One region of the Luedemannella flava genome, then DNA from elsewhere that is predicted to be linked to it. Evidence: riboswitches for the same ligand, from Rfam matches in the RefSeq annotation. Region 1 holds a riboswitch; the other holds the start of a gene.

The links. Region 1 has a riboswitch for S-adenosylmethionine ahead of ABD211_RS11065 (aminotransferase class V-fold PLP-dependent enzyme). Riboswitches for the same ligand answer to the same signal wherever they lie in the genome.
Region 2: linked by a shared signal. The riboswitch ahead of thrC (threonine synthase) and the one ahead of ABD211_RS11065 (aminotransferase class V-fold PLP-dependent enzyme) in region 1 are both predicted to bind S-adenosylmethionine.

What each region holds. Positions count from the first base shown of each region.
Region 1 is NZ_BAAALT010000053.1:206,814-222,175, reverse strand. Features, by position in the region: gene ABD211_RS11080 (hypothetical protein) at 1-1,841, opposite strand, end outside; gene ABD211_RS11075 (hypothetical protein) at 1,838-6,622, opposite strand; gene ABD211_RS11070 (DUF4132 domain-containing protein) at 6,619-7,488, opposite strand; SAM riboswitch class IV at 7,610-7,723, shown strand; gene ABD211_RS11065 (aminotransferase class V-fold PLP-dependent enzyme) at 7,740-9,071, shown strand; gene ABD211_RS11060 (nuclear transport factor 2 family protein) at 9,075-9,422, opposite strand; gene ABD211_RS11055 (fumarylacetoacetate hydrolase family protein) at 9,426-10,310, opposite strand; gene ABD211_RS11050 (IlvD/Edd family dehydratase) at 10,336-12,060, shown strand; gene ABD211_RS11045 (SMP-30/gluconolactonase/LRE family protein) at 12,060-12,947, shown strand; gene ABD211_RS11040 (RCC1 domain-containing protein) at 13,083-14,279, shown strand; gene ABD211_RS11035 (SDR family oxidoreductase) at 14,501-15,362, opposite strand, start outside.
Region 2 is NZ_BAAALT010000046.1:22,175-37,536, forward strand. Features, by position in the region: gene nagA (N-acetylglucosamine-6-phosphate deacetylase) at 1-17, shown strand, start outside; gene ABD211_RS09335 (DUF3263 domain-containing protein) at 34-405, shown strand; gene ABD211_RS09340 (alpha/beta fold hydrolase) at 476-3,304, shown strand; gene ABD211_RS09345 (ABC transporter permease) at 3,301-4,125, shown strand; gene ABD211_RS09350 (glucosyl-3-phosphoglycerate synthase) at 4,464-5,408, opposite strand; gene ABD211_RS09355 (hypothetical protein) at 5,473-6,162, shown strand; SAM riboswitch class I at 6,225-6,355, shown strand; gene thrC (threonine synthase) at 6,366-7,625, shown strand; gene ABD211_RS09365 (hypothetical protein) at 7,986-8,456, opposite strand; gene paaN (phenylacetic acid degradation protein PaaN) at 8,518-10,212, shown strand; gene ABD211_RS09375 (cold-shock protein) at 10,396-10,596, shown strand; gene ABD211_RS09380 (hypothetical protein) at 10,853-11,977, shown strand; gene groL (chaperonin GroEL) at 12,391-14,010, shown strand; gene ABD211_RS09390 (class I SAM-dependent methyltransferase) at 14,115-14,741, shown strand; gene ABD211_RS09395 (hypothetical protein) at 14,738-15,362, opposite strand, start outside.

The sequences.
Region 1 (15,362 bases):
CCCTGTGGCGTCCGGTAGGTGTGGTCGAGCACGACGCCGTCGGGCCCGAGGACGACCGCCCGTGACTTGCCACCGAACACCAGGTACGGCCAGTACGCCAGGTCGTTGCTCCTACCGACCTCGGCGGCGGCCGCGGCGTGCCCGGGCCAGCCCAGCTCGGCCGGCAGGCCGGCGCGCAGCGACCGGGCGAGCGCGTCGGCGGTATCGGCCGAAGCGAGCCCCGCGAAGACGTCCGGCGCGAGCGACAGACCGTCGTACGTCCACAGCGGAGCCAGCTCGTCGAGCGTGTCGGCGAGCGTCAGCACAGTGGGCGCCGACCCGACCCGGCCAGGGATGGCGGCGAGCCACGCCTGGGCGGCCGTCCGCAACCCGGCGGCGTCCAACTTCCAGGTCGCACGCTCGCGCAGAGCCTTCCTGCGGCGCTCGGCACTCCCGTCCCCGCGCTCCGCCTCCAGGTAGTCCCGCAGTCCGCGGACGAGCGCCGGCAGGAACCGCGCGTCGGCGGCGATCGCGGCCAGGTCGCGACGGTCCTTGGCGTCGGTGCCGAACCAGTCGTCGAGGTCGAACCGCAGCTCGCCGTCCTCGTCGTCGAGGGCCGGGTTCTGCACCGGCACGCCCGCGGCGAGGCACAGGTCCAGCAGGTCGAGGTCGACCGACCAGGACGACTCGACGCCGAGCCGCAGCTCCGCACCGCGCGCGAGGAGATCCTCCCGGACGGTGTCGATCAGCTCAGCGAGCAGCGCGTTCCAGCGCGGCGCCGGCCCCTGGCGGCGCCAACTGCGGCCCCGGTTGTCGATGACACGCTGCGCCCACGCGGCCACCCCGCCGGCCGGCGCCGCCACCGAAGGCGCGGACGCCGGCGAGCGCAGGGCGTCCAGCGCGCCCGCCTCGTCGAGGAGCTCCAGCCACGTCTCGGTGGCGCCCTTGCCGTAGCCGGGCGGGTCGGGCAGAAGCCCGAGCAGCCGGCTGCGGGCGGCCGGGTCGCGGCGGGTCAGGCGCAGCAGTGCCGGCCGGTACGACTTCCAGAACCCCTCGTGCGCCCGACCCACGGCCGGGTAGGCGAGCAGGTCGCCGATGACCGACTCGGCCTCCGCGTCGGAGTCGAGGCCCGCCGCCTTCGCCAGCCGCTTGAGGTCGTCGGCCATGCTCACGTACGGCGACTGCCCGGCGGCCACCCGGCGCACCGCGATCGTGCGGACCAGCTCGTACGCCTCGACGGCCGGGCGGCGCAGGGCCACCTGGCGCGCGTAGTCGCTCAACGCCTTCGCGGTCAGCGCGCCGGCGAAGGCGAACTCCAGGTGCACGTCGCGCAGCCGGTCCTCGTCGACCGGCAGGCCGTGGCCCTGCTCGGCCTGCCGGGCGGCGGCGAAACAGGTGCCCGCCAGCTTCGCGTTCTCCGCCGCGAGGAACTCCCGGCCGGCCTGCTCCCAGTACGTCGGCAGGAAGTGCGGCGCGGCCGCGCCGAGGCGCGTGGCGAGCGCGTCGTAGCCCTCCTTGGCGAGGCCGGGCCGGGTCACCGCCGTCCGGGCGAGCCGCTCCATGTCCTTGACCAGGGCGAGCGCGTGCCGGCCGTTGGCCGGGTCGTGGACCAGCGCCCACGCCGGGAAGCCCAACGCCTGCCGGCGGCCGTGCCCGACCGCGACGGGCTCGACGGCCGGGGCGAAGCCGAGGAACTCCAGGCTCAGATCCTCGGCCTGCCCCAGGGTCGCCGGCACCAGCCGCACGACCGTCCGGTCCGCCAGGACCGGATGGCCGTACGACCGGGCCGTGATCGTGTCGAGCGACCGGTCGGCGGTGGGCGGCCCGGGCAGGATCGCCCCCGCCTCCGCGACGGTCGTCACCGCGTCTCCGACAGGGAGTGGTAGCGCGGCAGGTCGCCGGCGACGACCCGGGCCCACGACGCCCGGAACAGCTCCGGCACGGTCGAGGTGACGAGCACCCGCCCGCCGGGCAGGCTGCCGTCGGCGCCCAGGCCGGTCTTCCACGCCTCGATGGGCAGGTCCGGCGCCTTGAGCGCCAGCCAGCCGCCGGGCAGGAACACGCTGCGCCCGGCCCGTTCACGCTTCGCCTCGACCACCAGGTCGGTGCCGAGCAGGGCCTTGCGGGCGGCCGTGAGCCGGGCGGGCTTCCATCCGTTCCACTCCGCGACCCGCTTGTCGGTCGGGTCGGGAAGGGCAAGGAGCTGCAGATAGTACGCCGCGGCGTCGGCGTCGAGCTGGTACTCGGCGGCGACGGCCCCGACCAGGTCGGGCACGCTGACGGTCGGGTCCTGAGCGAACCGCCCGGCCGGCAGCGACTCGCTCTCGATCGCGGCCATGGTCGCGGCGAACTGCTCGCCGAGCACCAGCCGCACGCACGCCCCCAGCCCGCCGTCCATGAACGCCAACGCCGGATCGTCCACGCCCGACAGCGCGGCCGGCCGCAGGTAGTAGTTGGCGTAGGTCTCCCAGTGCTGGCCCTCCACCAACGCCGCCATGCCCGGCGGCACCATCGCGCGCTCGAGGTGCGCCGCGCCGACGAGGAGCTTCTCGTTGCCCAGCCGCTCCCGCACCAACCGGTACGCCTTCGGCAGCGAGGCGCGCACCGGGTCGCCGGCGGGCAGCCGGTACGCCAGCCAGGGCAACGCCGTCGCGGCAACCCGCAGGTGGCTGTCGTTGAACGGCGTGCCCGACGGCGCCTTCGTGGTGACCGACCACCCCTCGGCCTTGGACACCCCGTCGGTGTGCAGCCAGTCGCCGGGGGTCGGCCGGGCGAGGACCCGGACGGTGTCCGCGCCGTCGCGGTCGAGCATCCGGTTCGCCTCGGCGAGCAGCTCGTCGGAGACCGGGGTGGCGACGCCGAACAGCTCGACCCAGCGCCGGGCGACCCCGTCGACGTCGGGCCCGGTGCGCCACAGGTCGGCCGGGTCGGCCGGCATGGCGGCATCCAGCAGGGACAACCGGTCAACGGCCGGCAGCGACCGCAGCGAGTCGCGGGCGGCGCGCAGGGTGTCCGCCCGGAGCCCGAGCAGCCCCCGCTCCTCGGGGGTGAGGAAGTTGGCCTCCCACGAGTTGAGCCGCGGCAGGCCGGCGAGCAGCAGGGCGGCCTCCGACCGGCTGATCCCGGTGGCCGCCGCGAGCCGGTCGAAGGCCTCGGTCGGCAGCGGCGCCACGCCGTCGCGGTCGAGCTGCTCGACGACGGCCGCCAGGCGGGCCGGGTCGCCCCAGCCGGTGAAGGTGCGCGTGGACTTCACCATCACCTTGTCCGGGACGCGGAACGTGCCCGTGGGGCTGAACTCCACCGCCGTGCGCTCCCACTGGTCGCGGTCGCTGTAGTACTGGTTCGGGCCGGCCAGGATGACGAAGGTGGACGTGTCGGTGTGCAGGACCGCCCCGCCGTTGGCGTCCACGAGCGCCGCCGGGCAGGTGACGTTGTGGACCCGCAGCCGCGTGTCGGCGCCGATGTGCCCGAAGTTGGCCAGGATCCGCAGCAGCCCCGTCAACGCCTTGCGGTCGTGTTCGGGCGTGAGCGGTGAGGCGGCCCGGACCACGAAGGCGCCCAGCCGGGGCAGGGCCCACGCCCACGTCGTGGCGGCCACCGGCATCTCGGCGGCCGTGCCCCGCTCCGCCGTCAGCAGCGCCGCGACCCGCGCGATCTGCTCGGCCATCTGGCCGTTGCCGGTGCGGCCGTGGCTGCCGTCGGCCGCACCCAGGTCGGTGACGACCCGGGACAGCTCCGACTCCGACACCGGCAGGCGGACCGGCGCGGCCGACGCCGCGGCCGCCACCGGCCCGGACGGATCCGGGCGCTCGGCCAGCAGGTCGGCCAGCCCGCGCTGGACGCGTCGCGTCCGCTCGGCCACGTTCACCGACCACGCGACCGCCTCGGCGAGGTTCCGGTCCGTGATCTCACCGAGCAGCTCCGCGACGGCCTTGCGGGCCGACGTCAGCACGTCCTTGACGTCCGCGTCGGCGCACGCGGCCAGCAGCCGCGCGGCCAGCGACGCGTCGGCCGACCGCAGCGCCTTGGAGCCCGCCTCGTCGCGCGGTCGCAGCGCGTGCAGGTACGTCGGCGCGGGCAGACCCGGGCCGGTCGACCAGCGGGCGGCGGGCTGGCGCCCGTCGACGTCCCACAGCGTGACGAGCGTGCCGGAGTTGCGGCCGCCGGTGCCGCCGTAGGTCGCCGGGCGGAGCCGGTCGTCGCCGGGCAACCGGTAGACGCCGACGAACTGACCGTACTGGTCGGGGTCGTCGATCGGGGCCCAGCGGGCCGACCGGCCGTCGATCCCGGTGCCGGTGAACGTGCCGTCGGCGTGCTGGATGACCCGCCAGCCGACCAGGCCGTCCCGCCACCCCAGCGGCGAGCCGGCGTACGCCTCCGGCGCGGGCCGCAGGTGGCTCCAGTCCGACCGGAGCCGGTCGCCGGGGGCCAGGTCGACCGCGAAGAACGCCGGCAGGCTGCGCCGGCCGGGCGTGCCCGTCGCCGGGTCGTACTCGCGCCAGTCGGGCGCGTTGTCGTCCGCGGCGGTGGGCTCGTAGCGCCAGTACGCCTCGCCGTCGCTGATGACCTTGAAGACGTGCGGCTCGGTCGCGTCGCCGACGCGCAGCGGCCGTTCGCCGGTGGTCCGCCCGCCCTCGGGCAGCGGCAGGCCGCCGCCGGACCAGGAACCGTAGCCCCAGCCGTGGTGTCCGCCGAGCGTCTCCGTCGGCCGGCCGGACCAGTAGCAGCCGCTCGACCAGTCGACGCGCAGCTCGCCGTCGACGAACGCGCCCGCGCGCAGCTTGTCGTACGAGTGCAGCTTGACGTCGCGGGGCGTGCGGTAGGCGTGGTCGAGCACGACGCCGTCGGGGCCGAGCACGACCGCCCGAGCGGTGGCGCTGAACACCAGGAACGGCCAGGAATCCTGCTCGTTGGCCTGGCCGACATCCGTCGAGGTCGCCTCGTGCTCCGGCCAGCTCAGCTCGGACGGCAGACCGCCGCGCAGCACCCGGGCCAGCGCCTCGGCCGGGTCCGCCGCGGCCAGCCCGGCGAACATGTCGGGCGTGAGCGACAACCCGTCGTACGTCCACAGGGGAGCGAGTTCGTCCAGCGCGTCGGCGAGGGTGAGCACCGTGGGCGTCGAGCCGACCCGCTCGCCCACCGTGGCGAGCCACGTCCGCGCGGCCGTGCGCAGCCCGGCGTGCTCCAGCGTCCACGTGGCCCGCTTACGGAGCGCGTTCGCGCGACGCTCGCCGCTCTCCGCCTCGCGCTTGGCGCCGAGATAGTCGCGCAGCCCGCTGATGAGCGCCGGCAGGAACCGCGGGTCCGCCGCGATCGCGGCCAGGTCGCGGCGACCTGTGTCGGACCCGCCGAACCAGGTGTTCACCTGGAGCCGGTTCCGGTTGACGGCGCCGGGCTCCGGGCCCTTCACCGGCACCCCGGCGGCGAGGCAGAGGTCGAGCAGGTCGAGCTCGGCGAACCAGGAGTTCTCGGCGCCGAGCCGCAGTTCGCCGCCGCTGGCCACCAGCTCGTCGCGGATGGTGTCGACCATTTCGGCGAACAGCAGGGTCCACCGCACCGAGCGGCCCCGCCAGCCCCAGCCGCGGCTGCGGTGGTCGAGGAAGCGCTGCGTCCACACGGCCACGCCACCGGCCGGAGCCGCCGCCGCGGGCGCGGTGGCCGGCGAGCGCAGGGCGTCGAGCGCGCCCGCCTCGTCGAGGAGCTCCAGCCACGTCTCGGTGGCGCCCTTGCCGTAGCCGGGCGGGTCGGGCAGAAGCCCGAGCAGCCGGCTGCGGGCGGCCGGGTCGCGGCGGGTCAGGCGCAGCAGTGCCGGCCGGTACGACTTCCAGAAGCTGTCGTGCGCCTTGCCGACGGCCGGGTAGCCGATCAGCTCGCCGATGACGGACTCGGCCTCCGCGTCGGGCGTGAGTCCGGCCGCCTTGGCCAGGCGCTTGAGGTCGTCGGCCATGCCGACGTAGGGCGGCAGGCCGCCGGCGACGCGGCGCACCGCGATGGTGCGGACCAGGTCGTACGCCTCGGCGGCGGGTCGGCGCTGGGTGACCTGGCGGGCGTACTCGCTCAGGGCCTTCGCGGTGAGCGCGCCGGCGAAGGCGAACTCGAGGTGCACGTCGCGCAGGCGGTCCTCGTCGACGGGCAGGCCGTGCACCTGCTCGGCGAGCCGCGCGGCGGCGAAGCACGTGCCGGCACCCTTGGGGTTCTCGGCGGCGATGAACGCGCGGCCGGCCTGCTCCCAGTACGTCGGGAGGAAGTGCGGGGCGGCGGCGCCGAGGCGCACCGCGAGCGCGTCGTAGCCCTCCTTGGCGTTGCCCGGCTTGGACTTCGCCACCCGGGCCAGCCGCTCCATGTCCTTGACGAGGGCGAGCGCGTGCCGGCCGTTGTCCGGGTCGTTGACCAGCGCCCAGGCCGGGAAACCCAGTGCCTGGCGGCGACCGTGACCGACGGCGACCGGCTCGGCGCCGGCCGCGAAGCCCAGGAACTCCATGCTGAGGTCCTCGGCCTGGCCGAGGGTCCCCGGCACGAGCCGCACGACGGTGCGACCCTCGAGCGCGGGGTGCTCATAGACCCGGGCGGTGATGGCGTCGATGGACCGCTCCGCCGGCGCTGCGCCGGGCAGGATCGCCCCGGCCTCAAGAAGTGCGCTCACTCCGACTCCTCCTTGACGACGCGGCCCGCGTAGAGGCCGGCGGCCATGCGCATGCCCTCGGACCAGGCCACCGGGCCGACCGCCGTGTTGGGCAGGGGCTCGCCCTGCGGGTCGGTGAAGGCGAGATCGCCCGTCTGGGTCTCGTAGCTCGGGTCGTCGGAACCCACCCAGACGGTGGCCGTGACCAGAGCCCCGTTCTCCCAGACTCGGCAGGTGGCGTAGCCGCCCCGGATCGGGTAGCCGAGCTTGGTGGCCCGGCTGGTCAGGTGCCGCAGCTCCGCGAAGTGGCCACCCGCGTACTCACTCTGGGCGCGCGACTGCTCGGCCGGGTCGGTCGGCTTGTGCCAGATCTCGCGGAACAGCTGCGTTGTGCCCTGCGCAACACCCAGCTCGGCGGCGAACTCGCGCAGGTCGTCGAGGTCGGCCAGGCGCACCGGGTGCGGGATGGCGACCTGGGCGGCGTCGAGCCACACCGACTCGCCGTCGAGGTTGACCACGCCGATGCCGCGGGTCACGTCGGCCTCGCGCAGGAACCCGGCGTCGTCGAGGACCCACCCACCCGCCTCGTCGACGGGGACGACGACCGCGTCGGCGAGCGCGGCCCGCCACGCCTCGTCGGCCCAGACCCGACCGAGCACCTCGGCCGGCACCGGCAACGAGCGGATCATCCAGCGCTCGACCTCGGCTCGGCAGCTCGTCTCGTGGCGGGCGAGCCACTCGGCGAGCTGGCGCAGCCCGACGACGACCTCGTCCTCCTTGAGCGCCTTGGGCAGGCTCTTGAGCTGCTTACCTTTGTCGGTGCGGCACACCACCCGACCTCCCTGCAGCGTGACCTCGTACCCGTCCGCTGTCGGCAACCACCCCACGCGCACCCCTCCCCAGAATCGTCAGTCGAGTCACACCTGTCGCACCCGTCCCAGGCGATGCCGGATTCTGCCATCGCCGACCGACATTCGCTTCGCGCGATGCGTCTGCTAAGGTCACTGCTGTCACGAGTGCCAACGTGAAGCCCCGGCTGGTTGGCCGGCAACCCTCCTCCGCGGTGGGGTGCCCCGGGTGATGACACGGCCCGCCCCGACCGGGGCGGCGCAAGCGCGGACCTTTGGGGGTCATTGCCGTGACGGCACCATCCATCGCACCCACCGCCCTGCTCCCCGTCGTCGGCGCCCACGCGCGCGTGCCGCTCGTCGACGGCGGCGAGACCCGCTACACCAACCTCGACTACGCCGCGAGCGCGCCCGCGCTGGCCGCCGTCGCCGGGCACGTCGGCGAGGTGCTGGCCCACTACGCGAGCGTGCACCGGGGCGCCGGCTACCTCTCCCGCGTGTGCACCGCCCTGTACGAGGACGCCCGCGCCGCGGTCAGCGCGTTCGTCGGCGCCCGCCCCGACGACGTGGTCGTGTTCACCCGCAACACCACCGACGCGTTCGGCCTGCTCGCCTCGGCCGCGCCGGTCGAGGCCGTGCTGCTCGACATCGAGCACCACGCCAACCTGCTGCCCTGGCAGCGGCGCGGCGACCGGGTCGTCACCGCGGAACCGACGATCGCGGCCACGCTCGAGGCGCTCGAGGCGGAGCTGATCCGCCGGCCGGCCGCGCTCGTCACCGTCACCGGCGCGTCCAACGTGACCGGCGAACGCCTGCCGTTGGACGTACTCGCCGCGTTGGCTCATAGGCACGGCGCGCGGTTGGCGGTCGACGGCGCGCAACTCGCGCCGCACCGACCGATCGACCTGGCCGCGACGGGCGTGGACTACCTCGCCTTCTCCGGGCACAAGCTGTACGCGCCCTACGGGGCCGGGGTGCTGGTCGGCCGGCGCGACTGGCTCGACGCCGCCGAGCCGTACCTCGCGGGCGGCGGGGCGGTCCGGGAGGTCACCGTCGAGCGCACCGCGTGGGCCCCGGCGCCCGCCCGCCACGAGGCCGGCACGCCGAACGTCGTGGGCGTGGCCGCGCTGGCCAGGGCATGTCGGGAGCTGGCCGCGCTGGCGCCCGGCGCGCTCGAGGCCCACGAGCGCCACCTGCGCGACCGCCTCGTCGACGGCCTCGCCGACCTCTGCATCGCGCCGCTGCGGATCTGGTCGGACAGCGTCGACGCGGTCGGGCTCGTCGCGTTCACCGTGGCCGGTGTGCCCGCCGGCAAGGTGGCCGCCTACCTGTCCGCCGAGCACGGCATCGGCGTGCGCGACGGCCGGTTCTGCGCGCACCCGCTGCTGGACCGCCTCGGCGTCCCGGCGGCCGTGCGGGTGAGCTTCGGCGTCGGCAGCACCACGGAGGACGTCGACCGGCTGCTGTCCGCGCTCAGCTCACTGTCCGAGCAGGGACCCCGATGGGGGTACGCCGATGACGGCGCGGGCTGGGCGCCCGTCCCGGAGACCCGGCGCCTGCCCGACTGGCTCGGCGGCGCGCTCCTGACCGGCGACCAGCGCCCGTGCGAGGAGCCGGGATAACGGTCAGCCCTTCACGTAGGACAGCTTCTCCACGATCAGGCCGGCCTCGAAGCGGATCAGATCCACGCCGCGGACATGCCCGGCGCCCCAGTCGTAACGCCAGCGCTGGATCACCCGGTCACCCGCGACGATGATCTCCTCGAAGTCGAACCGGCCCTCCATGTTCGCGAAGATCGGCTCCCACGCCGCGCGGACCGCGTCCGAACCGACGACCCGACGCCCATCGGGCGCCGGGTCGGTGGTCTCGAAGACGATGTCACGGTGGCACAGTGCCAACGCCGCGTCGAGATCATGGGCGTTCCACGCCGCGTTGAAGACGCCGATGCCCTGGTGCTGGACCAGCTCGTCCACGTCTCAGCCTTCCACGGATGTTGGTAGGCCGCGCCGGACGGGGTTGGTGAGCGTGCCGATCGAGCCGATGGTGATCTGGACCGTGTCGTCGACGTGCAGGGTGAATGGCGCGGGCGGGACGAGGCAGGTGCCGGTGGAGAGCACCACGCCGTCCGGGTGGACGTCGCCGCGCAGCAGGTAGCCGACCAGGTCGTCGAGCCGGCGGTGCAGCTGTGACGTGCTCGCCGTCCCCTGCCACCCGACTCGACCGCCCCGCGTGATGACCAGCTCGATGTCCAGGTCGTAGGGGTCGGCTACCGCCCAGACGGGGGTGATCCACGGGCCGAGGGCGCAGGCGCCGAAGTAGGTCTTCGCCTGGGGCAGGTAGAGCGGGTTCGCGCCCTCGATGCTGCGCGAGGACACGTCGTTGCAGACCGTGTACCCGACGATCTCGCCGTACGCGTTGACGACCAGGGCAAGCTCCGGCTCGGGTACGTCCACTTCGGAGTCCGTACGGATGCCGATGTCGGCGAGCGGGCCGCGCACGCGCCACGCGGGGGACTTGAAGAACAGCTCCGGCCGCGGTGCGTCGTAGACCAGCTGGTACACGTCGGCGGCCCGTTCGCTCTCCTCGACCCGGGCCTCGCGGGAGATCTGGTAGGTGACCCCGGCCGCCCACACCTCGGTCGTGCCGTCGACGGGCGCGAGCAGCTCCACATCCGCGAGGGGCACGGCGTGCCCCGCCGGCACCAACCGCTCACGCAGGGTCGCCAGCGGAAGTCTCCACAGTTCCGACAGTGAGGAAACGTCGCGCAGCCGCGAGACGAATCCGTCGGAGTGCAGCCCGACGAGGGCGTCCGGGGCGCCGGCCATCCGGTACCTGACGATGTTCGGGGGTAGGACCGACATGGCAACTGACCTTACTGTGTCGACCATGAAAGCGACGCGACGCAGTCAACAGTGGTTCGGCGCCGAGGGGCGGTCCGGCATGCTGTACCGGTCCTGGGTGCGCAACCAGGGGCACGGGCCGGAGGTCTTCGACGGCCGGCCGGTGATCGGGATCGCGTCGACCTGGTCGGAGCTGGCGCCGTGCAACGCCCACCTCGACCGGGTCGCCGAGGCGGTCCGGCGCGGGGTGTGGCAGGCCGGCGGGTACCCACTCGTCTTCCCGGTCATGGCCACCGGCGAGACGCTGATGCGGCCCACCGCGATGCTCTACCGCAACCTGGTCGCGCTCGTCGGCGAGGAGCTGATGCGGGCCAACCCGCTCGACGGCGTCGTGCTGCTCGCCGGCTGCGACAAGACCACCCCCGGCCTGCTCATGGCCGCGGCGAGCGTGGACCTCCCGGCGATCATGGTCACCGGCGGGCCGATGCTCAACGGCAAGTACCAGGGCGGCGACGTCGGCTCGGGTACCCACGTCTGGAAGTTCGAGGCGGAGGTGAAGGCGGGCCGGATGACCGAGGCCGAGTGCGCGGTGGCCGAGGGGTGCATGGCCAGGTCCAACGGCCACTGCATGACGATGGGCACGGCCTCGACGATGGCGTGCCTGGCCGAGGCGCTGGGCATGCAGCTGCCCGGGTCGGCGACCTGGCCGGCGGTCGACTCCCGGCGCTACGAGACCGCCCAGTCGGCGGGGCGGCGGATCGTCGAGCTGGTCGAGGACGACATCCGGCCGAGCGCGATCCTCACGCGGGGCGCGTTCGAGAACGCCATCCGGGCCAACGCGGCGATCGGCGGCTCGACCAACGCGGTCATCCACCTGCTCGCGATCGCCGGCCGGGTCGGGGTCGACCTGTCCCTCGACGACTTCGACCACCTGGTCCGGCAGGTACCCACGTTGGTTGACCTGATGCCGTCGGGGCGGTTCCTCATGGAGGACTTCTGCTACGCCGGCGGGCTGCCCGTGGTGCTGCGGCGCCTCGCCGAGGCGGGGCTATTGAACGAGGAGCTGACGGTCACCGGCGAGACCATGGGGCGCAACGTGGCGGGCGCGACCTGCTGGAATGACGAGGTGATCCGCACCTGGGCCGCGCCGCTGCAGCCGGCCGGCAGCGGCACGGCCGTCCTGCGGGGCAACCTCTGCCCGGACGGCGCGGTGCTCAAGCAGTCGGCCGCGTCGGAGCATCTGCTGGTACACGAGGGGCGCGCGGTGGTGTTCGACTCGCCGGAGGAGTACCACGCGGTCTGCGACGACGAGGACCTGGACGTGGCGGCCGACGACGTGATCGTGGTGCGCGGCGCCGGCCCGAAGGGGTACCCGGGCATGCCCGAGGTCGCCAACGTGCCGATCCCCACCCGCCTGCTGAAGCAGGGCGTGACCGACATGGTGCGGATCAGCGACGGACGAATGAGCGGTACGGGGTTCGGCACGGTCGTCCTGCACGTCTCCCCCGAGGCCGCCGTCGGCGGGCCGCTCGCCCTGGTCCGCACCGGCGACCGGATCCGGCTCGACGTGCCGGCGCGGACCCTTGACGTCCTGGTGTCCCACGAGGAGCTGGGCCGACGCACCGCGGGCTGGGCCGCCCAGGCGAGACCGGAGGACCGGTCCGGGTACCGCTGGCTCTACCGCGAGCACGTCCTGCAGGCCGACGCCGGCGCCGACTTCGACTTCCTCGTCGGCTCCCGGGGCGACGCGGTCCCCCGGGACTCCCACTGATGTCCGACGTCCACCTGACCGCACCCTGGCTGCACGTACGCCCGTATCACGGCGAGGGCGTGGTGTGGGACCCGCGCCGCGACGTACTGCTGTTCGTCGACGTCACCGCCGGTCGGGTCTGGCAGTTCGCGTGGGCCACCGGACGCATCACGTCGTTCGAGGTCCCGGGCACGGTCGGCGCGGTGCACCCGGCGGCGGACGGCTCGCTGGTCGTCGCCGACTCCGAGGGCATCGCGCTGTGCCGCGACGGCGTCATCGTCAGACGGTTGGCGTCGCCGTTGGCCGGCGAGCCGGGCCTGCGGATGAACGACGCGAACGTCGACCCGGCCGGCCGGTATTTCGCTGGCAGCATGGCCTTCGACCTGCGCAGCGGGGCGGGCAACCTCTACCGCCTCGACCTGGACGGGTGCCTGACCACGGCCATCGAGGACACCACCATCAGCAACGGCCTCGACTGGAGCCCCGACGGGACCCGCTGCTACTACGTGGACAGCCCGCTGCGCCGCGTGGACGTCCTGGACTACGACGTGGCGACGGGTGCGCTGTCCAACCGCCGGCCCTTCGCCGACGTGTCCCACCTGCCGGGGATCCCGGACGGCCTGACCGTCGACGAGGCCGGCGGCGTCTGGGTGGCGTTCTTCCGCGGTGCGCGGGTCTGCCGCTTCGACCCCGACGGGCGGCTGACGACGACCGTGCACCTGCCGGTCACGCTCGTCACGTCGTGCTGCTTCGGCGGCCCCGATCTCGACCACCTCTTCATCACCACCTCGACGGAGGACATGTCGGCGTCCGACGTCGCCCGCTACCCGGCCGCCGGCGGCGTGTTCGTCGCGCGTACGGGCTGGCGCGGTCGACCGGCTACGCCGTTCGCCACGAGCAGCACGTAGTACGCGTCGTTTCACCCGCATCGAAGAGCGCCACGCGTACGGGACAGGCCCTACCTCGGCAACCTTGCAACGTCCGGCAGTCCGCGGGCCGCCTTAGTTGACAATGAAAAACTTCTAACCATAAATCTGATCGCCATGAGCGAGGTCCTCTCCACCGTCCCCGTCCCCTTCCCGCCCAGCCCATCCGGCCCACCGGCACGACGACGCCGCCGCAGGTTCGTCGCGCTCGCGGCGGCGCTGCTCGCGATAGTCGGCGGTGGTGGGCTGGTCACCACGGCGAGCCCCGCGATGGCGGCCACGAGCTGGGTAGAGATCACCGCCGGCGAGTTCCACACGTGCGGCATCCAATCGGATCTCTCCCTGTGGTGCTGGGGTGACAACGACTACGGCAGGCTCGGCGTGGGCGACACCCTCGCCCGGGTGAGCCCTGCGCTGGTTTCCTCCGCCGATTGGAAGTCGGTCACCCTCGGTGGTTTTCACACCTGCGCGCTCAAGACCGACGGCACCCGGTTCTGCTGGGGCTACAACAACTATGGCCAGCTCGGCATCAACGACACGAACGCCCGCACCGCGCCCCGCACCTGGATTGGGGAGTCCAAGTGGCTGTCGCTGTCAGCCGGCCGCTTCCACACGTGTGGCGTGGCCACCAACCATGGCCTGTACTGCTGGGGCGACAACAATGAGGGACAGCTGGGTGTCGGCGACTACGCGGACCGGATGCTGCCCACCCAGGTCGGCAGCCAGTTCAACTGGTCCAGCGTCTCCGCCGGTTATTCGCACACCTGCGGCTTGAAGACCGACGGCACCCGCTACTGCTGGGGCCACAACGTCGATGGCGAGCTCGGCCTCGGCGACTACAACTTCCGGAACTCCCCGATCAGGCTCATCGACGAGTTCAAGTGGTCATCCGTCGTGACGAGGAGTCGGCACACCTGTGGCATCCGTACCGACAGTAGCCTCTACTGCTGGGGTTCTGGCAGTACCTACGCGCTCGGGCTGGGTGACAACGAGGACCGCAATGTGCCCACCCGGGTCGGCACGTCGACCGGCTGGAGCTCGGTAACACCGGGCAGCAGTTTCACCTGCGGTGTCCGTGCGGGAACCCGGTATTGCTGGGGGAACAACGGGCATGGCCAGCTCGGGTTCAACGACACCACGACCCGCAAGACGCCAGCCGCTGCCGCCGACAGCGGGTGGCAGCGGTTGTCCGCGGGCTTCTGGCACATCTGCGGCATTCACGACCGATCCGTCTACTGCTGGGGCTACAACGATTCAGCGCAACTCGGACTGGGCGACTATGTGAACCGCCTAAAGCCCACCCAGCTCCCCTGACGCAGCTCCAAGCGCTCGCCGGTCCCGAGCTGACCCGCCTCGCGGTCGGGTCAGCTCGGGACCAGGGATCAGACGCTCGCACTCAGGCGCTCGTCGGCTATGCCGACGAATTCCCCGTCCGCGGTTGAGCACCGGGTGTCGCACGGCCGTCAGCCTGGCGATCGTAGGTGGCAGGGTGACCACCTGCCGGCGTTCGGCGGCGCGCTCTCGTCGGCCCTCGTTCAGACGCGGAACCGGGCGACGAGGTCGTCGGTGAGGGCGTCGAGCTTCGCGTCGACCTGCTGGCGAGCGGGATCCTCGTCGTACCAGGCGATGATTTCGCGGGCCCCCTGCTCGAAGGGGATGACCGCCCGGTAGGCGGGGACCACCGAGCGCAGCTTGCTGTTGTCGAAGACCATCGAGTGCGCCTTGTCGCCGAGTAGGCCCGCGCCCCAGTCGGGGTCGACGGCCGCGATCGCGGCCGACGGCACGTGCACGATCCGCGCCTCAACGCCCGCCGCCGCGGCCAGTGTGTCCGCGATCTGGTTCCAGGTGAGTACGTCGTCGGAGGTGATCTGGAACGCCTCGCCGACCGTGCGCGGGTGCCCGAGCAGCGGCACGAAGCCCTGCGCGAAGTCGGTGTGGTGGGTCAGCGTCCACAGCGACGTCCCGTCACCGTGCACGACGATCTCCTTGCCGGCGCGCATGCGGGCGATCGACGTCCACCCGCCCTCCAGCGGAATGAGCGTCCTGTCGTACGTGTGGGACGGCCGCACGATCGTGGCCGGGAAGCCCTTCTCCCGGTACGCGGCCACGAGCAGGTCCTCACAGGCGATCTTGTCCCGGGAGTACTGCCAGAAGGGGTTTCGCAACGGGGTGGACTCGGTGACGGGCAGCCGGGCGGGCGGCGTCTGGTAGGCCGACGCCGAGCTGATGAACACGTACTGCCGGGTGCGGCCCCGGAACAGCTCGATGTCGGTGCGCACGTGGTCGGGGGTGAACGCCACCCAGTCGACGACCGAGTCGAACGCCAGGTCGCCGAGGGCTGACCGCACGGACTCCGGGTCGCGGATGTCGGCGCGCAGCGGGATCGCGCCCTCCGGC
Region 2 (15,362 bases), on a different contig from region 1:
TTCTGTCGGGGGTGTGAACTAGCCTCTTCCCTTATGGATGCCGCAGACGCACACACCGGTCTGGACATCGATCACCTTCCCCGGGTCGGAATCCAACGCACCGACGCAGACGAGCTCGACTGGCCGACCGATATGGAGTCCGCCCCCGCTGAGGCCGACCCCGCCGCGCCGCCGGCCCTGACCGATCAGCAACGCGAGATCCTCACCTTCGAGCGACAGTGGTGGCGCCACGCGGGCGCCAAGGAGCAGGCCATCCGGGATCTGTTCGGCATCTCGCCGACGCGCTACTACCAGTCGCTCAACGCGCTGCTCGACAACCCGGCCGCCCTCAGCCACGACCCGACCCTGGTCAAACGCCTGCGCCGGCTCCGCGCCACCCGACAGCGGTCCCGCAACACCCGCTGAAGGTCACAAAATCCTGATCGGGGGAAACCACCGAGGCGACCCTGACCGACGACGTCGTAGCGTGGTGCCCATGCGTGTCGGGCTGCCCTCGGTCAAATTCACCCGCCGGCGGGTCATCGCCGGCCTAGCGCTGCTCGCGGGCCTCGGCGGGTTGATCACCTGGGCGGCCTGGCCGGCGCCGAAGAACTACACGGCGCACGCCGCGCGGCTCGACGTGATGACCGGGCCCGCCGGGGCCGAGAAGGTCACCCTGGACACCACGTTCTACGTGCCCGACGACGCCGACGCCGCGCACCCGGTGCCGGCGGTGCTGCTCGCGCACGGGTTCGGCGGCACGAAGCGCAGCGTCGCCACGGAGGCCGAGGACCTGGCGAACGCCGGGTACGCCGTGCTGACCTGGACGGCCGAGGGCTTCCCGGGCAGCACCGGCCAGATCCACCTGAACAGCCCGGACTACGAGGTCCGCGACGCGAGGTCGCTGATCGACTGGCTGGCCGCCCGGCCCGAGGTCGCCAAGGACCCCGGCGGCGACCCCAGGGTCGGCGTCGTCGGCGGGTCGTACGGCGGGGCGCTCGCCCTGCTGCTCGCCGGCCACGACCCGCGCGTCGACGCGATCGTCCCGATGATCACCTGGAACGACCTGTCGAAGGCGTTCCTCCCGGAGGCCACCGGCAAGCCGCAGAGCGCCGGCGTGTTCAAGAAGCAGTGGGCGGGCGTCTTCTTCTCCAGCGGCAACAGCTCGGGACGTGGTTCCGGCGGAGGCGGCCTGGCCGGCGCCCTGGCGGGCATCAGCGGCGACGACGAGGACCCGCCGCGCGAGGGCAGCCTCGGCGCCAGCCCCGACTGCGGCAACTTCGCCCGCGACGTCTGCGACACGTACCTGCGCATCGCCGCCACCGGCACGGCCACCGACGCCGACCTGGCGCTGCTGCGCCGGTCGAGCCCCGCCTCGATCCTCGACAAGATCAAGGCACCGACGATGCTCATCCAGGGCCAGGCGGACTCGCTGTTCCCGCTGACCGAGGCGGACGCCAACGCGCGCGGGATCGCCGCGAACGGCACGCCCGTGCACGTCGACTGGTTCACCGGCGGCCACGACGGCGGCGCCGGCCCGCAGGCCGACTCCGACCGGGGCCGCTACCTGACCGTCACGTGGCTCGACCACCACCTGCGCGGCAAGGGCGACGTGCCGGCCTCGCAGTTCACCTACTCCCGCATCACGGGCTTCAACACCAGCAGTTCCAACCGCCGGCCCACGACGTCGGCGTTCTCCCTGGAGCAGTACCCGGGCCTGGCCGGCACCGGCAGCACGACCGTCGACGTGGCGGGCCTCCCGCGGCAGATCTTCAACCCGCCCGGCGGCACGCCCGCGGCGATGTCCACGATCCCCGGCGCGAGCAGCCTGTCCAGCCTGATCAGCGGCGTCTCCCTGGAGGTCCCCGGCCAGCACGCCGACTTCCTCTCGCCCCCGCTGACCAGCACGCTCGACGTGCTCGGCACGCCCACGGTCACGGTCCGCGCGGCCTCCCCGACGGGCACGGCGGTGCTGTTCGTCAAGCTGTACGACGTCGACCCGTCGTCGGGCGCCAGCCTGCCGTTCGGCCTCGTCGCGCCCGTCCGGCTCACCGGCCTGCCGACCGACATCGCCAGGGCCACGCCGGTCACCGTGACCCTGCCGGCGATCGCGGCCCGGTTCGAGGCCGGCCACCGCCTCATGATCACGATCGCGACGACCGACCAGGGCTTCGCCACCCCCAACGACCCGACCGTCTACACCGTCGGCGTCGGCGCCGACGACCGCGCCACGATCTCGTTGCCGCTGGCCGCGGGCACCCCCATCGCGACCGCCGAGACGCTGTGGCGCTGGGTCCTGGTCGCCCTGGTCGCGACGCTCGCGGTCGGGCTCGCGGTGGTGCTCTACGTCGCGCGCCGCCGGCGCCACACCGCCGAGATCAAAGTCATCCCCGAGTACGAGCAGACGCCGCTCGTCGTGCGCGGCCTGCGCAAGGAGTACGCCGACGGCTTCGTGGCCGTCGCCCAGGTGGACTTCACGGTCGAACGCAGCCAGGTCGTCGGCCTGCTCGGCCCGAACGGCGCCGGCAAGACCACGTCGCTGCGCGTCCTCATGGGGCTGACCCGCCCGACGAAGGGCGAGGTGCTGATCTTCGGTCACAAGCTCACCCCGGGCGCCCCCGTCCTGAGCCGCCTGGGCGCGCTCGTCGAGGGCCCCGGCTTCCTGCCGCACCTGTCCGGCATCGAGAACCTCCGCCTGTACTGGCGCTCCACCGGCCGCCCCGACGCCGACGCGCACCTCGACGAGGCGTTGGAGATCGCCGGCCTCGGCGACGCCGTCCAACGCAAGGTCCGGACGTACTCCCATGGCATGAAGCAGCGGCTGGCCATCGCGCAGGCCATGCTGGGTCTGCCCGAACTGCTGGTCCTCGACGAGCCGACGGACGGGCTGGATCCGCCCCAGATCGCGGAGATGCGCAAGGTGCTGCGCGACTACGCGCGCGACGGCCGGGCCGTGCTCGTCTCGTCGCACCTGCTCGCCGAGGTGGAGCAGACCTGCACCCACGTCGTGGTCATGCACAAGGGCGAGATCGTGGCGAGCGGCGAGGTGGCCGACATCGTCGGCGACTCCCCCGTGGCCCAGTTCGACGTCTCCGACGTGCCTACGGCCGAGCGGGTGCTGGCAGACATCGAGGCGGTCCGGTCGGTCACCCGCGACGGGCGCTCCGGCCTCGTCGTGGACCTCGACGGGACGCCGCGCGCCGACGTGGTGAGCGCGCTCGTCGACGCGGGCGTCGGCGTGGACCGCGTGGTCCCGCGCCGGCGGCTGGAGGACGCGTTCCTGAGCCTGGTTGGCGGCAACACCCGAGCGAGTGGGGAGCGATGAACACCTTCAGCGTCGGCACCGAGCTGCGGCGCCAGGCGAGCCGGCCGCGGACCAGGTTCGCGCTCGGCTTCATGGTCGCGCTGCCACTGATCATCCTGGGCGCGTTCGAACTGGGCGGGGACGGCGACGACGACAACGGGCCGGGCGCGTTCGGCAGCCTGGTCGGCCTCGCCACGTCCGGCGGGCTGAACTTCTCCCTGTTCGTCCTGCTGGTCTCGATGTCGTTCCTGCTGGTGGTGGTCGTGGCGCTGTTCCACGGCGACACGGTGGCGTCGGAGGCGAGCTGGGGCAGCCTGCGCTACCTGCTGGCGATCCCGGTGCCGCGCGGCCGCCTGCTCGGCGTGAAGCTGATCGTCGCGCTGCTCTACTCGGGCCTCGCGATCCTGCTGCTCGTCGGCACGGCACTGGCGGCCGGCACGTTGCGCTACGGCTGGCACCCGCTGCGCTCCACGATCGCCGACGAACTGTCCCCGGGCGCGGGCCTGCTGCGCCTGATCGGCGCCGTCGGCTACATCTCGATCATGCTGCTGATCGTCGCGTCCCTGGCGTTCCTGCTGTCCGTGTTGACGGACGCGCCGCTCGGCGCCGTCGGCGGTGCGGTCCTCCTGCAGATCCTCTCCAGCATCCTCGACCAGATCACCGCCCTCGGCGCGCTGCGCAACCTCCTCCCGACCCACTACGCGAACGCCTGGCTCGGCTTCCTGGGCACCCCCGTCCAGACGGACGAACTGGTCCGCGGCACGATCACGTCCCTCCTGATGGCCACGACCCTGTTCGCCGTTGCCTTCTTCCGCTTCACCCGCAAGGACGTCACCAGCTGACCCGGACCAACGTTTGGCCACTTACGCGCATAACTCCCACCCCCGATGCCGCCCGTAACTGTCCATACCTCGGGGTCGGCACGGCCTGCTGCGTCCTGCCCGGCGTGTACGCCGCGCTCGCCAACTGCGCACATGTGGTGGATCGCGGATACACACGACCGCACATATCCACATCTGGCGGCCGCATGCGGCGAGTCGTGGGCGCGGCTTGCGCGGATGCCCCCGGCGTCGGCGTGCCGGCGCCAGCGGGCCTGATGCGGATCGCCCGCATGCCGTGCGCGTAGATCTTGGGACGAAACGGCCGCCAGGGCAGCCATTTCGTCCCAAGATCGGGTCGGTCAGGCGTGGGTGGGGCGGGTGGCGGCGTAGGCGGGGATCGTCAGCATCGGCGGGCGGTCGGGAAGGTCTACGTCGGTCGAGACTGGGACGACCTCGCCGGCCACGCGGGTGAACTGCGTCAGAGTCGACCATGGGCGCCGGTCGGGGGCGACGCGGCGGGCGACCGTGTGGAGGATCGTGGCCGCCATCCGGCCCAGGGCGGCCGTGTCCTGGTGGCCGTGGGTGCGCTGACCCAGGTCGACCTGGGCGACCGTGTCCAGGCCGAAGCGCTCCACCGCGTCGATGAGCAGGCCCGTCTCCACGCCGTACCCGGCCGCGAAGGGGAGTCGTTCCAGCAGGGTGCGCCGCGCCGCGTACTCCCCGGCAAGGGGTTGGACGACGCCGGCCAGCGACGGCAGGAACGCGTTGAGCAACGGCCGCGCCAGCAGCTCGGTGACCCGGCCGCCCCCGGCGGCCGACACGTCGAGCAGCGGCCGGTCGTAGAACGCCTTCACCATGCCCACCGTGTGGTCCGTGAGCAGCGGCCCGAGCAGCCCTGTGACGTAGTGCGCCCCGAAGTCGGTGAGATCGGCGTCGACGTAGACGAGGATGTCGCCGGTCGTGACGGCGAGCGCCTTCCACAGCACCTCGCCCTTGCCCGCGAACGAGCCGCACTCGGGCAGGACGTCGTCGCGGTGGTGGACGGTGGCGCCCGCCGCGGCGGCCACCTCGGCGGTACGGTCGGCGGAGCCGGAATCGATCACGATGATCTCATCGACGAGGCCGGTGGCCTCGGCCAGCTCGCGGACGCCGGCGACGATCACGCCCACGGTGGGCTCCTCGTCCAGCGCCGGCAGGACCACGCTCACGGTGGTGTCGCCCTTCGCCGCGACGAGCCGGTCGACCGGCCAGTCCGCCGCCGACGACGTCCTGGCACGGAACCAGAGCGCCGCGGCCTCGTGCACACACCCACGCTATCCGGTGGGGCGGACTGGCCAACGGAGGGCGCGGGGTCTAGCGTGCCAACTCGTGGACGCCTGGGCACCGGAAGAGAACCTCAACATCGGCAAGCGCCGTGCGCAGCGCATGAAGCGACGCATGGAGGAGAAGCGACCCGTGGCGTGGACGCTGCGGATCCTCGTGGTGCTCGTCGTGCTGGCGCTGGCCGGCGGCGCGGTGTGGTGGTTCACCCGGCCGAGCGGCCTGGCCACGCTGCCGCCCCAGGCGCTGGACACGCCCGGCGGCTTCCGGTCGGACATCGGCGAGGACAACACGGTCACCGTGGGCGTCACCATCACGAACACGGCCACCAAGCCCGTCACGGTGGGCAGGGCCCGCATCGTCGCCCCGCCCGGCGTGAAGTCCCTCTCGGTGGGCCTCGTCGCGGCCGGCGACGGGAACGCCGGCTTCGAGCTGAACGGGGACGTCCCGAAGGGTGGCGAGCTGACGCTCACGCCCGGGCAGGCCGCGATCATCGTCGGCCGGTTCACGGTGACGTGCGGCACAGTCATCGCCTCGGCGGAGCCCACCGACGAGCAGATCTTCGCGACCGTGCAGGTGGACGGCGAGTCGCGCGAGGAGGAGCTGGACGTCCCCGTCGTGGGCGATATGCCCTGGTTGACCGCGACCGCCCAGCGCTCCTGCCTCGACCCCGTCCCCACCGGGGACCCGGGCGGGCCGCTCAAGCCGCTGCCGAAGGCGACGGAAGGCACGTCGTAAATACGGGCAGCACCCCGTAGAATCGGCGTGACGCGCGTCCATCGAGGCGCGGACAACTGAATAACTCATCCAGAGGGGCAGAGGGAACGGCCCGATGAAGCCCCGGCAACCACCCGCGAAGCGCGCGACGAAGCGTGCCCGGGCAGGTGCCAAATCCGGCCCACGATGACGCAAGGCGTGGGAAAGATGAGAAGGAGACCTTCATCGTGACCACATCCTCAGCCGCCCGCTGTCTGGTCTGTCGCAACTGCGGCACCGAGACGCCGCTGCGTCCCCAGCACGCCTGCTACGAGTGCTTCGGCCCGCTCGAGGTCGCCTACGACAACGACGCGCTGGGCAGGGTCACCCGCACGGACATCGAGGCCGGCCCGAACAACATGTGGCGCTACGCGCCGCTGCTGCCCGTCGGCCAGGAGGCCGCGGCGCGCGTCACCCTCGACCCGGGTCTGACCCCGTTGGTACGTGCGGACGCGCTCGCCGACGAGCTCGGCATGACCGGCACGGTGTGGGTCAAGGACGACTCGGCCAACCCGAGCCACTCCTTCAAGGACCGCGTGGTGTCGGTGGCCCTCACAGCCGCCAAGGGTTTCGGCTTCACCCGCTTCGCCTGCGCCTCGACCGGCAACCTGGCCAACTCCGTGGCGGCGCACGCGGCCCGCGCGGGCGTCCCGTCGATGGTCTTCATCCCGTCCGACCTTGAGTCGGGCAAGGTGCTCACCACCGCTGTCTACGGCGGCGACGTGGTCGCCATCGAGGGCTCGTACGACGACGTGAACCGGCTGTGCTCCGAGCTCACCGAGACCGACGAGTTCGAGAAGACCGCGTTCGTCAACGTGAACCTCCGCCCGTTCTACGCGGAGGGCTCCAAGACGCTCGGTTACGAGGTGGCCGAGCAGCTCGGCTGGCGCATCCCGGCGCAGGTCGTGATCCCGATGGCGTCGGGCGAGCTGCTGACCAAGGTCGACAAGGCGTTCGCCGAGCTGGTCGAGATCGGCCTGGCCACGGCGCCCGAGGGCGGCTGGCGCGTGTTCGGCGCCCAGTCCTCCGGCTGCAACCCGATCGCGGTCGCCCTGCACAACGGCGCCACGGACATCATCCCGGTGAAGCCGACCGGCATCGCCAAGTCGCTCAACATCGGCGACCCCGCCGCCGGCCTGTACGCACTGGAGTCGGTCCGCCGCACGAACGGCTGGATGGAGTACGTCGACGACGACGAGATCCGGGAGGGCATCCGCCAGCTCGCCCGCACGACCGGCATCTTCGCCGAGACGGCCGGCGGCGTGACCACGGCGGTGCTCGGCAAGCTGGTCAAGAGCGGCAAGCTCGACCCGACTCTCGAGACGGTCGTCTTCAACACGGGCGAGGGTCTCAAGACGCTGGACGCGATCGAGGGACGCGTAGGGCCGACGTACCAGATCCGGCCATCCCTCAAAGCGGCTCGCGAGGCTCAACTGATCGGGTGATTTTTTAGCCGCCGCACACGATGAGTAGTGTTCACGTCCACGCGGGGTGCTTGCAAAATGCAAAACACAACCGCCAGACCGTAACTCTCGGTAACTAAATCGGAATGCAGCGGTTAAGCAACACGCTGGAAACCCTTGACGGTACTGGTGGATGAGCGCAGGATGCTTTCCGCGGGAGGTTCACCGCCGCGCAACCGACACTCCGGTTTGGAGCTGACCGGCGGCGTGTAGTTCCGGTGCGTAGGCCTCGGCGCGTGCGATCCTCCCGACCAACTTCCGGTGAAGGCCCCGATCCCTGATCGGGGCCTTCACCGTTCTCCCCCACCCGCCCCATGCCGGGGGCAACAGTCGACTTCCGCACTATGGAGCGCGGGCCGGCGGCTGGCGGCGGAGGCGGGTGGTCAGGGTGTGGATGCGGCCGAGGGTGGGGAGGTCGCGGTAGCCGCCCGAGGCCAGGCCGGCGTGGCGTTCGAAGGGGTTGCGGGCGCCGTACTCGCCGGTGCGCCACCAGGACCAGCCGCACGACAGCCAGTACGCGGGGAAGAACAGCGGGCCGAGCACCGCGTACTGCGTGACGTGGCGCGTCTCGTGGGCCAGCAGGTCCCGTCGTTCGGGGTCGACGAGAAATCCCTCCGGCCGCCGCGTGAAGATGACCGAACCGACCGTGAAGCACGACTGCGCCGGGACGGGCAGCCGGTACCCGCTGGCGATCAGCACGCCGTCCGGACCCCGACGCGGCCGGACACGCGCCACGAGGCAGATGCCGAGCGCGACCAGGCTCGTCCCGTTGACCCACGTGAGGGCGGCGCGCGCCGCGTGGCGGGGAGCCATGCGCCAAGGGTGCCACGGTGGCCGGCACGCCACGAGTCGCGCGGAGGTGCATGATGTGGGGATGACGCAGGCAACGGCGCCCGCCATCAACGACCTGACCGCCCGCCACCGCGAACGGCTCGACGGGGCCCTGACCGCCCTCGCGACCCGCGACTACTGGTCGGCGTTCCCCGAGTCGCCCAGCCCCCGCGTGTACGGCGAGACGGCCGCCGCCGACGGCGACAAAGCCTTCCGGGCCCACCTGGACGCGGACTTCCCGCTCGACCAGCCGGGCACGAACGGTCGGGTCGCCCCCGAACGCAGCCCCTACGGCGTCGAGCTGAACATCCGCTACCCGCACGCCGACCCGCAGGCCCTGTTGCGGGCGGCCCTGGACGCACTGCCGGCCTGGCGGGACGCGGGCCCCGACGAGCGCGTCGGCGTCTGCCTGGAGATCCTCGACCGGCTGCACCAGCGGGTCTTCGAGCTGGCGTACGCGGTGCAGTTCACCACCGGCCAGGCCTTCGTCATGGCGTTCCAGGCGGGCGGCGCGCACGCCCTGGACCGGGCGCTGGAGGCGATCGCGGCCGCCTACAGAGCGATGACCGACGTGCCGCGGAACGCGCACTGGACAAAGCCCGCCGGCAAGGGCGACCCGCTGCGGATGACCAAGACGTTCCAGGTGGTGCCGCGCGGGGTGGCGCTGGTCGTCGGCTGCAACACGTTCCCGACGTGGAACTCGTGGCCCGGTCTGTTCGCGTCGCTGGCCACCGGCAACCCGGTGATCGTCAAGCCGCACCCGGGCGCCGTGCTGCCGCTGGCGATCACCGTCGCCGTGGCCCGGGAGGTGCTCGCCGAGGCGGGTCACAGCCCCGACCTGGTCGCGCTGACGGCCGAGGACCGGGGCGAGGGCCTCGCGTCGGTCCTGGCCACAGACCCCCGGGTACGCCTCGTCGACTACACCGGTTCGACGGAGTACGGCGACTGGCTGGAGGCCCACGCCCGGCAGGCGACCGTGTTCACCGAGAAGGCCGGCGTCAACACGGTGCTGGTCGACTCGACCGACGACTTCGCGGGGATGTGCCGCAACCTGGCGTTCTCGCTGACCCTCTACAGCGGACAGATGTGCACCACGCCGCAGACGATCCTCGTCCCGGCCGGGGGCATTGCCACGGACGCGGGCCACAAGACGTTCGAAGAGGTGTCCCGGGGTGTGGCCGACGCAGTGGCGGCATTGACCGCCGACGACGCGCGGGCGGTGGAGTTGACGGGCGCCATCGTCAACGACGCCGTCCTCGAACGGGTGAACAGTGCCCGGTCACTGGGCACGGTGCTGCTCGACTCGCGCGTACTACATCATCCGAACTTCGCGGACGCCGTCGCGCGTACGCCATTGGTGGTATTGCTCGACGCGGACGCGGAAGCCGCCTATGGCGCGGAATGGTTCGGACCGATCGCGTTCATTGTGCCGACGGTCGACACCGCGCGGAGCATCGCCATTCTGCGCGACATCACTAGTGCCAAGGGCGCGTTGACATCATTGGTGTACAGCACAGATAACAAGGTGATCGACGAGGTCACGCGTGCCGCGCTGGATGTCGGAGTGCACCTGTCCATCAACCTCACGGGCGGCGTCTTCGTCAACCAGTCGGCCGCATTCTCGGACTTCCACGCAACGGGCGCCAACCCCGCGGCCAATGCCAGCCTGACCGACGGAGCCTTTGTTACCAACCGCTTCCGCATTGTGCAATCACGAAGCCACAGCACAACGCCTTAGGTCTGTCATAAAACTGAGACCGGGCAACGCGTACTGTCCGGTTTGCGGCGCTGCGCGTCGCGCGCTGCTCGTGTAGCGTGCGAGTTCGGTTGACACCTTGCGTTCCCCTCAGGGCCCGCTGAGGTTTCGACCGCCGGCGATTCGACCGCTTCGCCGGGGTACGTTGAAGTGAGGAAGTGCACCGTGGCACAGGGCACCGTCAAGTGGTTCAACAGCGAGAAGGGCTACGGCTTCATCGCGGTTGACGGTGGGCAGGACGTTTTCGTCCACTTCACCGCTATCGAGATGGACGGCTACAAGACGCTGGACGACGGCGCGCGCGTCGAGTTCGAGATCGCCCAGGGGCAGAAGGGCCCGCAGGCAGAGAAGGTTCGCCTCATCTGACGTCGAACGGTGATGCTCGATCGGGGCACCGCGCTCACCCCAAGCGTCGGTGCCCCTCGTCTTTGCCGGGCGTCCCATTCGGACAGACGGTCCTGTTCATCGCGCACGTGACGCTGGCCGTCGCGGTGCCCGGGACGCGGTGCGCTTTTCGGGCCGGGCATTGCACGGTGTTGCCATGGGCCGCCACACTCACGGGCGTTGACAATCTTGTCGGCGGCGTGGGACGCCGGCGACCCCGACGGAGGCACACACCCCCATGACGTACCCACCCCCCGGGCAGGCCGACGACCCGTACGAGCCGCCTACCAACATCACGCCGGCCGCCCCGGATCCGGGCTCGTACCCGCCGCCACCCCAACCCGGGTATCCGGCGCCGCCCCCGGGGTACGCGCCGCAGCCCCCCGGCTACGCGGCCCCGCCGCCACCCCAGCCCGGCTACGCGGCGCCGCCGCCTCCGCCCGGCTACACGGCCCCGCCGTCCGGCTACACCACCCCGCCCGCGGGGTCGTACGCGGTCCCGGCGGGATACCAGAACGCGGGCGACCCGCTCGTGCCCGGCGGCCCGGACTTCAGCTCCTGGTTCGCCAAGGTGCAGGAGGTCGCCAAGCGCAGCTGGAAGTCCGCCCTCATCATCACCGGGCTGGGCATCTCGGTGCCGATGGCGGTTGTCGCCGTCATCCAGCAGTTCGCGATCGGCGCGTGGACCTTCTCGGTGCTGGACTTCGACTCGACGGCCACCGCCGTCGGCAGCCTGCTGGGCGGCTTCCTCGTGCTGCTGCTGCTGTACGTCGGCGTGGCGTTCATCGCGTCGGCGGCCTGGGCGGCCGGCACGTGGGCCATCGTCCAGGAGGCCGGCACCGGGCAGAGCGCGAACGTCGGCGACGCGTTCCGCTACGGCATGTCGCGCGCCATGCGGCTGTTCCCCTGGACGATCCTGTTCGGCCTCGCGGTCGGCGTCGGCACGGCCTGCTGCGTCCTGCCCGGCGTGTACGCCGCGTTCGCGTTCAGCATGTACGGCTTCGTCGGGGTGTTCCAGCGGGGTGAGAACCCGGTCGGCGGGTCGTTCCAGCTGGCCCACTCCGACTTCGGCCCGAACCTGGGCAAGATCCTGATCGCGTTCGTGCCGTACGTGATCTTCGGGTACGTCGTTCCGTTGATCTTCGGCATCATCGGGGTCGCGGCGGCCGGCGCCGTGGGCAGCTCGATCGACCCCGGATTCGGGTACAACGCCACCCTGGGCATCATCGACGGCATCGGCACCCTGATCGGGGCGGTGGGCTACGCGGGCATGCTGCTCGCGCTCCTGCCGACATACGCCCAGCTGCGGGCCAGGCAGGCCCCCACGTCGACGGCCAGCCTGGGGCACGAGCTCAACTCCTGAGCGCGCGCCGGTAAAGAACAATTGAATAATCCGATTTTGGCGGTCATGGCCCTGTCCATGACCGCCAAAATCGCTTCATGGGTACGCCGCGGCGCAGCCGTGATCACGGCTACGCTCCCGGCGGGCCGCTTGCACTCGGGTAGGCAGAGTGCTAAACAAGTCATTGGCACTCGCCTAGGCTGAGTGCCAGGACCCCACGGCCCGTGCCGAGGGGTCTCTGGTCGGGGCGGTGGGGCGCCGAGGGCCAGACCGGACGCCGGGGACGGCGGTCGGGCTGGCGCGAGGAGCCGGTCGTCGCGGGCTTATCCGGCCCGACCTACGCAAGTGACCGGCACAACCGGTCGCTTTCGAAGGTGCGTAAAGGTCAGGCGGCTACGGCCGTCGCGACAGACTGTCCAGGAGGACAACGCCGAATGGCCAAGATTATCGCGTTCGACGAGGAGGCCCGCCGCGGTCTTGAGCGGGGCATGAACATCCTCGCCGACGCCGTCAAGGTGACCCTCGGCCCGAAGGGCCGCAACGTCGTGCTCGAGAAGAAGTGGGGAGCCCCCACCATCACCAACGATGGTGTGAGCATCGCCAAGGAGATCGAGCTCGACGACCCGTACGAGAAGATCGGCGCTGAGCTGGTCAAGGAGGTCGCCAAGAAGACCGACGACGTGGCCGGCGACGGCACGACGACGGCGACCGTCCTGGCCCAGGCGCTGGTCCGTGAGGGCCTGCGCAACGTCGCGGCCGGTGCGAACCCGATGGGCCTCAAGCGGGGCATCGAGGCCGCCGTCGCCGCCGTGGCGGAGGAGCTCGCCAAGCTCGCCAAGGATGTCGAGACCAAGGAGCAGATCGCCTCCACGGCTTCCATCTCGGCCGGCGACACCACCGTCGGCGAGATCATCGCCGAGGCGATGGACAAGGTCGGCAAGGAAGGCGTCATCACCGTCGAGGAGAGCAACACCTTCGGCCTCGAGCTCGAGCTCACCGAGGGCATGCGCTTCGACAAGGGCTACATCTCGGCCTACTTCGTCACCGACGCCGAGCGCATGGAGGCGGTCCTGGAGGACCCCTACATCCTCATCGTCAACAGCAAGGTCGGCTCCGTGAAGGACCTGCTGCCGATCCTGGAGAAGGTCATGCAGTCGGGCAAGCCGCTGCTGATCATCGCCGAGGACGTCGAGGGCGAGGCCCTGTCGACCCTCGTCGTCAACAAGATCCGCGGCACCTTCAAGTCGGTCGCCGTCAAGGCGCCCGGCTTCGGCGACCGCCGCAAGGCCATGCTGCAGGACATCGCGATCCTGACCGGTGGCCAGGTCGTGTCCGAGGAGGTCGGCCTCAAGCTCGACGGCGTCGGGCTCGACCTGCTGGGCCGCGCCCGCAAGGTGGTCATCACCAAGGACGAGACGACGATCGTCGACGGTGCCGGCGACGCCGACCAGATCCAGGGTCGCGTCAACCAGATCCGTGCCGAGATCGAGAAGTCGGACTCGGACTACGACCGCGAGAAGCTGCAGGAGCGCCTGGCGAAGCTCGCCGGCGGTGTCGCGGTCATCAAGGTCGGCGCGGCCACCGAGGTCGAGCTCAAGGAGCGCAAGCACCGCATCGAGGACGCCGTTCGCAACGCGAAGGCGGCCGTCGAGGAGGGCATCGTCCCCGGCGGTGGCGTGGCGCTCGTGCAGGCCGGCAAGACCGCGTTCGACAAGATCGACCTGGTGGGCGACGAGGCCACCGGTGTGCAGATCGTCAAGGTCGCGCTCGACGCCCCGCTGCGTCAGATCGCCGTCAACGCCGGCCTCGAGGGTGGCGTCGTCGTCGACAAGGTGCGCAACCTGGAGGCCGGTCACGGCCTCGACGCCGCCTCGGGTGAGTACGTCGACCTGCTCAAGGCCGGCATCATCGACCCGGCCAAGGTGACCCGCTCGGCGCTGCAGAACGCCGCGTCGATCGCCGCCCTGTTCCTCACCACGGAGGCCGTGGTGGCGGACAAGCCGGAGAAGGCCGCCGCGCCGGCCGCCCCCGGCGGCGGCGAGATGGACTTCTAGGTCCTTCGCACTAAAACGCCTCAGAAAGGGCGGGCCGTTATACGGCCCGCCCTTTCGCATCTCGACGAAACATCGACGGTCGCTCAGAGGTGTTAGAGTGCCCCGTGCTTTCACACGTGAAGAGCCTGCTCAGCAGTGTTCCCATGTATGTCGGCCTGCAGAAGGCCGTGGGTGCCCACCGGGTCCGCTACCTCGCCCTTGAGCGGCTGAACCTCCAGGACGGCGACGTCATCCTCGACGTCGGCTGCGGCCCGGCCTACTACTTCGACCGGCTGCCCAACGTGAAGTACTACGGCTTCGACACCTCGGAGCGCTACATCGAGCACGCCCGGAAGAACTTCGGCGACCGCGGCTCCTTCCGGTGCGAGATCTTCACCGAGGAGCACCTGCCCGAGCTGCCGCCGGTCGACAAGGTCATCCTCATGGGCCTGCTGCACCACCTCACCGACGACCAGTGCCGGCACCTGCTGGACCTGTCGGCCCGGGTGCTCGCCCCGACCGGCGAGGTGTGCTCGATCGACCCGACGTTCGAGCCGAACCAGAACCCGATCGCCAAGTGGATGTCGTCCAACGACCGGGGCGAGCACGTGCGTCAGCCGGAGGGCTTCGTCGCGCTGGCCAAGGAGTCGTTCGGCGACATCGAGGGCGAGATCGTCAACGACGTCACCCGCGTCCCCACCACGACGTGGCTGATGCGCATGCGCAAGCCCCTGGTCGCGGCCGAGAGCTAGGGCAGTTCGTAGATGGTGACGGTGTCGTCGGTGTAGCGGACGGTCGCGACCGTCGCGAGAGCCGGCGACACCGGCGCGGCCCGCGTGTCGGCGAACAGCCACCGCACGCCGTAGCGCTGTCGCAGCTCCGCGACGTCCGTCGCCGTGCCGGTGGCGAAGACCCGCTCGTTGAGGGCGTACCGTTCCGGGTCCGGGGCGGGCTGGCGGCTGTACTGATACCCGTCGACGCCGTGGGCCGCCACAGCCCGCGTCGTGTACGCCCAGCTCTCCACGACCGCGCGCCGGCCGCCCAGCCCGGTCACCCAGAAGCCCGACGCCTCGCAGTGCTCGACGGTCGGCACCGGTCGGCAGTGCACGTTCGTGGCGATGACGTCGTCGCGGCCGGCGTGCGCGTCCAGCCACGCGGCGGCGCGCACCTCGGCGGCCGTCAGCCAGTTATCCGGGATCCTCCCCGTCCGGATGACGCTCGCCTGGGTGGGCTGCGTCAGCTGCGGCTGCACGGTGATCCCGAGCGATGCCACGCCCGCTCCCAGCGCCACGGCGAACGCCACCGCGGCCCCCCGCCCTGCCCACCGGAAGCCGAGCCGCCACACGATCATCCCGACCACGGCCAGCGCCAGG